DNA from 3 places in the Sodalis sp. RH22 genome. Region 3 is predicted to be linked to each of the others. Evidence: predicted binding sites of a transcription regulator. Region 3 holds the regulator's gene; each other region holds the start of a gene.
The links. The regulator PurR, encoded in region 3, represses purine synthesis genes. The targets are predictions, from matches to a motif close to CANGCAAACGTTTGCNTG.

Region 1 (3,280 bases), 1.5 Mb from region 3:
CATGGACGTGGCTTTCCTGAATACCCGCGCCGCTGATACGCACAAATTCAGCCTTGGTGCGCAGCTCGTCGATAGTAGCACAGCCGGTCAGGCCCATACAGGAGCGCAGCCCGCCCATTTGCTGGTGGACGATTTCCTTCAGGCGGCCTTTATACGCCACCCGGCCTTCGATACCTTCCGGCACCAGCTTGTCGGCGGCGTTGTCGGTCTGGAAATAGCGATCGGAGGAGCCCTTGGACATGGCGCCGAGCGACCCCATACCGCGGTAGGATTTAAACGAACGGCCCTGGTAGAGCTCGATTTCACCGGGGGATTCCTCGGTGCCGGCCAGGAGCGACCCGACCATGACGCAGGAGGCGCCGGCGGCGATGGCCTTGGCGATATCGCCTGAGAAGCGGATACCGCCGTCGGCGATAACCGGGATGCCGGTGCCTTCCAGCGCTTCCACCGCATCGGAAATGGCTGTGATTTGCGGCACGCCCACGCCGGTGACGATACGGGTGGTGCAGATGGAGCCGGGACCGATGCCCACTTTAACCGCGCTGACGCCGGCCTCGACCAGCGCGATGGCGCCGGCGCCGGTGGCGATATTGCCGCCGATAATCTGCAGGTCGGGATATTTGGCGCGGGTGGCGCGGATACGTTCCAATACGCCCTCGGAATGGCCGTGGGAGGAATCGATCAGCAGTACGTCGACGCCGGCGGCGACCAGCGCGTCGATACGCTCTTCGTTACCGGCGCCGGCGCCTACCGCCGCGCCTACCCGCAGGCGGCCGTGCTCGTCCTTGCAGGCGTTGGGCTTGCGCTCCGCTTTCTGGAAATCCTTGACCGTAATCATGCCGAGCAGATGGAAATGCGCATCCACCACCAGCGCCTTTTCCACGCGCTTTTCATGCATTTTCTGCAGCACGACTTCGCGTGCCTCGCCTTCTTTTACCGTGACCAGGCGCTCTTTCGGCGTCATGACCGCGGTAACCGGCTGGGACAGGTCGGTAACAAAACGCACGTCGCGGCCGGTGATAATGCCCACCAACTCGTTGTCGTCGGTGACGACCGGGTAGCCGGCAAAACCGTTACGGGCGGTCAGTTCCTTTACCTGGGATAAGGTGGTGGCGGGGGTGACGGTCTTGGGATCGGTGACCACGCCGCTTTCGTGTTTTTTCACCCGGCTGACTTCTTCGGCCTGGCGTTCGATGGACATATTTTTATGGATAAAACCAATGCCGCCTTCCTGGGCCAGGGCGATAGCCAGGGGCGCTTCAGTCACGGTATCCATGGCGGCGGAGAGCAGCGGAATATTCAGGCGTATTTTTTTAGTCAGTTGCGTGCCGAGTTCGGCCGTGTTGGGTAACACCGTGGAATGTGCAGGTAACAGGAGGAGATCGTCGAACGTTAGAGCTTCTTTTGCGATACGTAACATAGCAATATCTCACCAGGATGAATGTATAAAATATTGCCGTGGCATTATACAGAACGTAACCGGTTGCCTCCAGAACTTTTTAAAAAAAATGCTTGATCTGCGCTGAGCGATAAGTAATATCAATCGATTAACCCTTATTTATAGAAGTTGATCTGGCTCACATGTCTTCACCGCCCACCGCCTTGATTTTTACCGTCTCCCGTCTTAACCAGACGGTGCGCGAACTGCTGGAAGGCGAAATGGGCCAGGTCTGGCTGACCGGCGAAATCTCCAACTTCTCGCAGCCCGCCTCCGGCCACTGGTATTTTACGCTGAAGGACGATCGCGCCCAGGTGCGTTGCGCGATGTTTCGCAACAGCAACCGGCGGGTAACCTTCCTGCCGCGCAACGGCCAGCAGGTGCTGGTGCGGGCGGCGCTGACGCTGTACGAACCGCGCGGCGAATACCAGTTGGTAACCGAAAGCATGCAGCCCGCCGGCGACGGCCTGCTGCAACAGCAATTCGAGCAGCTTAAGCAGCGCCTGTCCGCCGAAGGTCTTTTTGACAGCATCCATAAGCAGCCTTTGCCCAGCCCGGCCCGCCGGGTCGGCGTGATCACCTCCGCCAGCGGCGCGGCGCTGCATGATATCCTCAATATTCTGCGGCGCCGGGATCCCTCGTTGCCGGTGGTGATTTATCCCACCCAGGTGCAGGGCCAGGACGCGCCGGCGCAGATCGTGCGCGCCATCGAGGCCGCCAACCGGCGCGGCGAGTGCGACGTGCTGATCGTGGGCCGCGGCGGCGGTTCGCTTGAAGATCTCTGGGGCTTTAACGATGAGCGGGTGGCGCGGGCGATTTTTGCCAGCCGCCTGCCGGTGGTGAGCGCGGTCGGCCATGAAACCGATGTCACCATCGCCGATTTTGTCGCCGACCTGCGCGCCCCTACCCCTTCGGCGGCGGCGGAGCTGGTCAGCCGCAACCAGCTGGAGCTGGCGCGGCAATTACAATCCCAGCAGCAGCGCCTGGAAATGGCGATGGACTATTTTATGGCGCAGCGCCAGCAGGTCCTGACCCGGATGCAGCACCGCCTGCAGCAACAGCATCCGCACCTGCGCCTGGCGCGCCAGCAAACGGCGCTGATAAAACTGCGCCGCCGGCTGGACGACAGCCTGCAGGGGCAGCTGCGCCAGGCGCGCTTACGCCATGAGCGTTTGCTCCAGCGCCTGGGCCAGCGGGCGCCGCTGCCGCGCATTAATCACGCGCAGCAGCGCTTACAGTCTTTAGGCTACCGGCTACGGCAGGCGATCGGCGGCCGCTTGAACCAGCAGGGACAAATACAGGCGCTGCGCTACCGGCTGGCGCAGGGCATCACCCGGCAGTTAAGCGGGGAGCAGCGGACCTTCGGCATGCTGTGCTCCCAGCTGGAAGCGGTCAGTCCGCTGAAAACGCTGGCGCGCGGGTTCAGCGTTACCACCGATACCAAGGGGGCGCTGGTCAAACGGGCCCGGCAGGTGAAGGCGGGGGATATCCTGTCAACACGTCTGGAAGACGGGCGGGTGGAAAGCCAGGTGCTGAGCGTCACGCCCGCCGCGGCGAAACCCGCGCGGCGCGCCAAGGACGCCAATTAACGCCCGGGGCCGGCCCCCGGACGCCTGATTATTTCTGATTACCGCGCGCAGAGGCCAGGCGGGCAAAAGCGTTATAGCCCGCGCCAATCACCAGCAATGCGCAGGTGCCGAAAAACACCGGCCGCATACCAAAATGCCCGCCGATAACCCCGCCCAGCAGCGGTCCCGCCACCTGGCCGACATATTGCGCCGAGGTGGAATAACCCAGCATCCTGCCGGCAATCTTGTCCGGCACGTTATGGCGGATAACGCT
Region 2 (3,280 bases), 1.0 Mb from region 3:
GACCGCGGAACAAATCCAGTCCTGCGGCATGACCATGAAAAAAGCGCTCTATATCAAGGGCGCCGCCACCGCCGCCATGAGCGGCGAGCTGGATCTGGCGGCGCTGCCGTCCCGCCCGGACCCGGAAGTGATCGCCACCCTGTCGCGCCTGCCGGGCATCGGGGTCTGGACGGCGGAAATGCTGATGATTTTTGCGCTCGGCAGGCCCGATATCCTGAGCTGGGGCGATCTGGCCATTCGTCGCGGCATGATGAATCTGTACCGCCATAAGGAACTGCCCCGCGAGCGCTTCGAACGCTATCGCCGCCGCTATTCGCCATACGGCACCACCGCATCGCTGTATCTGTGGGCCTGTTCGGCGCCCGGGTTCAGCATACACGCCCCAATTATCCCTGGCGATGCGCGCAGAGCCGAACCGGCAACGGCGGCGAAATAATGCCCTGGCGGGCCGAATCACGGCAAAAAAATACCCCGCGGGCGGGCGCCGGCGGGGCAGAGAGGGAAGACGATAATCAGGCGCTGAGCCAGCCCAGCTTAATCACAAACAGAATCGACAGCACGATCAGCGCCGCGTTCAGGTCGCGGGTGCGTCCGGCCAGCAGTTTTACCACCGTCCAGGTGATAAAGCCGAAGGCGATGCCGTTGGCGATAGAGTAGGTCAGAGGCATGGTCAGCGCGGTGACGGTGACGGGCGCCGCGACGGTGATGTCCTTCCAGTCGATTTCCGCCAGGCCCGAGGTCATCAGCACCGCGATAAACAGCAGGGCGGGCGCGGTGGCGAATGCCGGCACGCTGGAGGCCAGCGGCGCGAAGAACAGGCTGAGCAGAAACAGGATGCCCACCACGATCGCGGTCAGGCCGGTACGGCCGCCGGCGCTGACGCCCGCTGCCGACTCGATATAACTGGTGGTGGTGGAGGTGCCGAGCAGCGAACCGAACAGCGCGGCGGCGCTGTCGGCGATGAGCGCTTTGCCCATGCGCGGGATATTGCCCGCCTCGTCGGTCAGGCCGGCGCGTTTGGTTACGCCTATCAGGGTGCCGGAGTTATCGAACACGTCCACGAACAGGAACGCGAACACCACGCTTACCAGGGAAATATTCAGCGCGCCGCGAATATCAAGCTGCAAAAAGGTCGGCGCAATGGACGGCGGCATGGAGATCACGCCGAAAAATTGGCTGTAACCCATGGCGATGGACAGGAACGTCACCGCCAGGATGCCGATCAGTACCGCGCCGGGCACCCGGCGGGCTTCCAGCACCACAATCAGCACGAATCCCAACATGGCGAACAGCGGACCCGCTTTGCCTAAATCGCCCAGGCCCACCAGGGTGGCCGGATTGGCGACCACGATGCCGGCGCCTTCAAGGGCGATAATGGCCAGGAATAACCCAATCCCGGCGGCAATGCCCGAGCGCAGCGGCAACGGAATGCTGGTGATGATCCACTCGCGGATCTTGAAAATCGACAGCGCGAAGAAAATCAGCGCCGATAAAAACACCGCTCCCAGCGCAATCTGCCAGGTATAACCCATATGTAAAACCACGGTATAGGTAAAGAACGCGTTTAGCCCCATGCCCGGCGCCAGCGCGATCGGGTAGTTGGCGATAAAGCCCATCAGCGCCGAACCGATGGCGGCGGCCAGACAGGTGGCGACAAACACCGAGCCTTTATCCATACCGGTGGCGCTCAGGATCGACGGGTTAACAAACAGAATATATGCCATTGCCAAAAAGGTGGTCAGCCCGGCCAGAATTTCGGTTCGTACGTTGGTACGATGGGCCTTTAATTGAAATAGTTTTTCTAACATGGGAGTTTTCTCATTGAAGTTGTCTGCACAGCCAAAGCAATCGCTATGCCACTATTGCAACCGCATGCCAAAGGCGGCAATGGGTGAAGCAGGCGCATTATATAGGTAATTCTAAATTTGCCGCAGCAAAAACGTAATCGGTTGCGCGGACGGCGGCACCATAAGCGTGCCGTCGCCTCACCATTAAGGTGCGTGGGCGCCTTTATGGTGCGCGGCGCGGCCGCTCCGGTGTGGCGCCAGGGTCGCGGCCACCCTCGGCAGACTTGCGTGACATCACATTTCCGCACGTCTTTTTGACCTCTCTCACGCTTCACGCATCAGAAATCAACCCTTTCTTGAACATTTTTTTCACATTATCTATACATAGCGGTGTAATTTATTTCTTTATTATGAAATAAATTACAGCGATTCCCGGGCTCGTGGTTCCGTTGTTGTTTCGCCGTCGCGGCTGAGCCAGGCCAACCCATCGTTTTCCGGGGAAATACCATGATAAAACACCTGCTTGCGTTGACCCTTTTTCTTGCCGCCCTGGTCGGCGGCGCCCAGGCTGCGGCCGACGACGGCCCCCAGTTTCGCTGCAAGCCGGGCGAAACCTATTATATGAATGTGATGGTCACCGGCGTGGAGTATTGGTTTCCGGTGTATGAGATGTTCAAACAGGCGGCGCACCAGCTGGGCTGTAAAACGGTGTATGGCGGCACGCCGGCGTATGACGTCAACCAGCAGTTGGCCAGCTTTGAACAGGTACTGGCGCAAAAACCGGCCGGCATTTTTTTGCATCCGATGAACCCCGATCCCTTTATCGAGCCGATTAACCGGGCGGCGGAGGCCGGCATCCCGGTGGTGACCTTTGCCGCCGATTCGCCCAACAGCAAACGCGTCGCGTATATTACCTCCGATAACTTTCGCGAAGGCCGCGCCGCCGCCGACCTGATGGGCAAAGCCATTAACGGCAAAGGGGAGTACGCGGTGCTGGAAAATCCCGGCCAGGACAATCACGACCGGCGGGTCAGCGCCTTTATCGACGAAATGAAAACCCATTACCCGGATATCAAACTGGTGGGCCGCGCGGCGACCAATCAGGATCCATCGAAAGCCTACAACGCCGTACTGTCTATCCTGCAGGCGCATCCCAACCTGTCGGTGCTGTTTATGCCGGAAGCCAGTTCCGCCATCGGCGCCGCCCAGGCGGTGGTGGAAAACGGCGGTAAGGTTAAGGTGATAACGGTGGACGTGAACGCCAAGGTGCTGGATATGATCAAGGCGGGCCAGGTGTTCGCCGCCATCGATCCCAACCAGGGGGTGCAGGGCTATATGGGATTTATGACGCTGTTCCTGGCGGCGCATCCTGACCTGATCGATCCGATGAATGATGCCAAACGCACCGGCGCCAACCCCTTTTCCTTCCCCTTGCTGGATAACGGCTATGCCGTGGTCACCAAAGATAACGCCGATGATTTCCGCTGGGACGG
Region 3 (3,280 bases):
ATATAGGGATCGAGCATCTTTTCAAACAGATCGTTACCCAAATCGTAATGTTCTTTGCCCACGATCCAGGCCCGCTTGCGCGACTGGAGGTTCATCAGCCGGGCGGCGGCAATGCGTAAGGTATCTTTTAAATGATGCGGAAGTTTATTCTCCAGACCCGCCCTGAGAACACGCTGGAAAAAAATGTCCAGCCGCTCACACTCCCACCAGCCATCCATGTAACTCTCGCCCAATCCCAAAGATCCATCCTGCAATACGCGCTTAAAAAATCCCGGATTCTTGATTCGGATATCAAATGGTCTTGAACCATTGAGTTCAATACCGGCTTCAGAGAGCAATTCATGGACGATACGGTACCAATCATTATCATGAAAGCTCAGGTCTTCAACGCACGAGGAACTCATAGCTTCTCCATCACCTTTCTTCTGCAGTGCCCCGTCAGGAAAAGCACTCACCATGCCTGCGGGCTTTATAAGAATCCACGGTTATCCGTGGTGTCTGAAGTATCACCATCAACAGAGGAATATAAAGTAAACCTTAGACTGCGACTTAGCCGGGCGCTTTATAAAAGGGTGATGTCATGTTGGAAAACACGACATACTTTTATACAAATTTATTAGACAACTCGTTATAATTGTTAACGATATTGAGTATAAGCCTGCATTTTAATTTAGACAATAGCTAACGCGCTAATGTATTTCCCATTATAACTTAATGATTTCTCGCTGAAACAATAACTCTTTGCACAGAGATCATTATATGAAAAATCTTGTGTCCGAGGCGGACGGCGCTTTACATAGCAACAGACCCTGGAGGCGCCAGCCCGTTGCCCGGGCCTGGCGCGTGGCCTTAAGCGGGGAAGGGACCGTCTGCGACCGAACGGCGTTCAATCAGCGACGGATGGACTTCGATGGTTTTGGCGTTCTCGCGTTTGCTGGTAATCCTATCGAGCAGCATGGTAAGCGCCGCCTCGCCCAAATCCTCTTTAGGCTGATGGATGGTGGTCAGCGCCGGGCTGAAAAAGCACGAATTGCGCACGTTGTCGTAGCCGATGATAGAAATATCCTCAGGTACGCTCAGGCCCATTTCATTAATGGCGCACAGTGCGCCCATGGCCATAATGTCGCCGCCGCAGAAGACCGCGGTGGGACGCGGCGTTTGCGCCAGGATTTGTTTCATCGCCAGGTAGCCGGATTCAGGCTCGAAATTGCCTTGCACAATCCAGCGGTCGTTTAACGGGATGCCGGCCTCCGCCATGGCATGCAGATAGCCGCGGTGGCGGCCGCCGCCGGTGTTGCGCGCCAGCTGTCCGGGAATGGCGCCGATGGCGCGATGGCCGCGTTTAAGCAAATATTGCGTCGCCATATAACCGCCGGCAAAGGCGTTATCGATAATGGTGTCGGTAAAATCACGGCGGGCCTCACCCCAATCCATGACCACCATGGGGATATGCTGATATTCCTCAAGCATATCCAGCAGCGTTTCGGGATACTCGGCGCACATCACCAGCAGGCCGTCGACGCGCTTTTGCGCCAGCATCGCCAGATAGGCGCGCTGTTTTTCGAGATCATTGTGCGAATTGCACAATATCAGGGTATAACCGCGAGCAAAGCAATGGTGCTCAATCGCCTCGATAATTTCGGCGAAATAGGGCGCCTCGCTGGTGCTGGCGAGCAGGCCGATGGACTTGGTGCGATTGACCTTCAGGCTGCGCGCCACGGCGCTGGGTGAATAATGCAGTTGTTTAATGGCGTCCAGCACGGCAATTTGAGTGTCTTGCGCAACAAAACGGGTTTTATTGATCACATGCGAAACGGTGGTTGTCGATACATTAGCGCGTTTTGCCACATCTTTAATGGTTGCCATGCCTTTGATACTCCCGTACGCCCTGGCTGGAATAATGTCTGTCGAAGGCGCAAGCACTTTCCGACGCTGTGGAATTAACCGTTAATTTTCGTTCATCCCGCGCCAAAGTGAAAGTGTTAAATGTGGCGGCTACAGGTTGGGAGCAAGCTTTTTCATCGCTGTTATGGCAAACTGACGATAACTGCTCTGCGGGCCGGTGGATAAGGCCGGCGCCCTGGTTTACGTTAAGGAGATAGAATGGACAGCGATTTAAAAATGTCGTTACTGACCACGGTGTTCTCGCTGCTGGTGATTATTGTCTTCAGCTTTACCGCCGTCATGAACTGACACCCTCTCGGTTCAGATATAAAAAAGAGGAGCCTTGGCTCCTCTTTTTTTTCCGGCGCGCCTTCAGCGGATATTTTTCGGCGTGACCACCCGGCGGGCGCCCACGTAATGATCCTGCCAATAATCCTCACTCAGATAGCTGATACGGATATCGCTGCCGGTGCGGGGCGACTGGATAAAGCGACCATTGCCAAGATAGACGCCGACGTGATCCGCCGCGCCGCGATTGGAAATATGGAAAAAGACCAGGTCGCCGCTTTCCAGCTCGTCTTTCTTAACCGGCGCTGCGTCGCGCAGGTGGTACATTTCGTTGGCTGTGCGCGGCATATGGATGCGTACCACATCCTTGTAGGCATAATAAATCAGGCCGCTGCAGTCAAAGCCGGTATTAGGCGACATGCCGCCCCAACGGTAAGGCTTGCCCATTTGGGAGAGGAGTTTATTCATGGCGGTAAGCTTGGCGGTCTGGTAGCGTTTCTTATGGCTCTCGCTCATCTTTATCGGCTGATCGTTGGCCACCAGTTCTACCGCCGCCTGATCTTTTATCATCCGGTGCCGGCCGTAACCTTTTTTATAGCCTTTTTTCGGCGGAGTGAAGGAGGCTATTTTTTTCGTCGCCGTGGTTTTTGATGCCTTGGCAAGAGGGGAGGTTTTGCTTTTCTTCGCGCCGGTTTTCGCCACCGCGGGTTCCAAAGGCCGTTTCACGCCGGCTTTTTCATGCGCCGGTTCCGGCGATTTTTTAATGCTGGCTTTTTCACTGACGGCGGGCGCGCTGGCGACAGGTTTGCTTTTCTTGGCTATTTTTACCGGTTTGCGTTTGCGCCGGTCGCCGGTTTTTGCCGCCGCTGCCTGGGATTTGCGCTGATCGGCATTGACGCCGGCGCTCGGCGCGGCATGTGCCAGGTTCAAAAACAACTGGGTAAAAAGCAACACAAAAAGCGTAAAGCATAAACGCATGATAAACGCTATCCTTATGTGGCCCAAAATAGGGGGTTATCAACACCTCACAGGAATTTAAGCTATTTACCTCGTCATTGCATCATCAATTCACTACTTATTGTGTATAAACGTGAATAAGTTCGATTTT

Region 1: a site for PurR is predicted at 1,473-1,490, ahead of guaB (IMP dehydrogenase). Genes of this name have one in related genera too.
Region 2: a site for PurR is predicted at 1,939-1,956, ahead of ACL2XN_RS00245 (NCS2 family permease). Genes of this name have one in related genera too.

The regions. Positions count from the first base shown of each region.
Region 1 is NZ_CP178731.1:5,384,309-5,387,588, reverse strand. Features, by position in the region: gene guaB (IMP dehydrogenase) at 1-1,420, opposite strand, end outside; gene xseA (exodeoxyribonuclease VII large subunit) at 1,582-3,027, shown strand; gene ACL2XN_RS24520 (MFS transporter) at 3,056-3,280, opposite strand, start outside.
Region 2 is NZ_CP178731.1:57,299-60,578, forward strand. Features, by position in the region: partial or broken gene ACL2XN_RS00240 (DNA-3-methyladenine glycosylase family protein) at 1-358, shown strand, start outside; gene ACL2XN_RS00245 (NCS2 family permease) at 513-1,808, opposite strand; gene ACL2XN_RS00250 (substrate-binding domain-containing protein) at 2,295-3,280, shown strand, end outside.
Region 3 is NZ_CP178731.1:1,102,390-1,105,669, forward strand. Features, by position in the region: gene cfa (cyclopropane fatty acyl phospholipid synthase) at 1-404, opposite strand, end outside; gene purR (HTH-type transcriptional repressor PurR) at 850-1,866, opposite strand; gene ACL2XN_RS05040 (YnhF family membrane protein) at 2,104-2,193, shown strand; gene ACL2XN_RS05045 (NlpC/P60 family protein) at 2,257-3,150, opposite strand.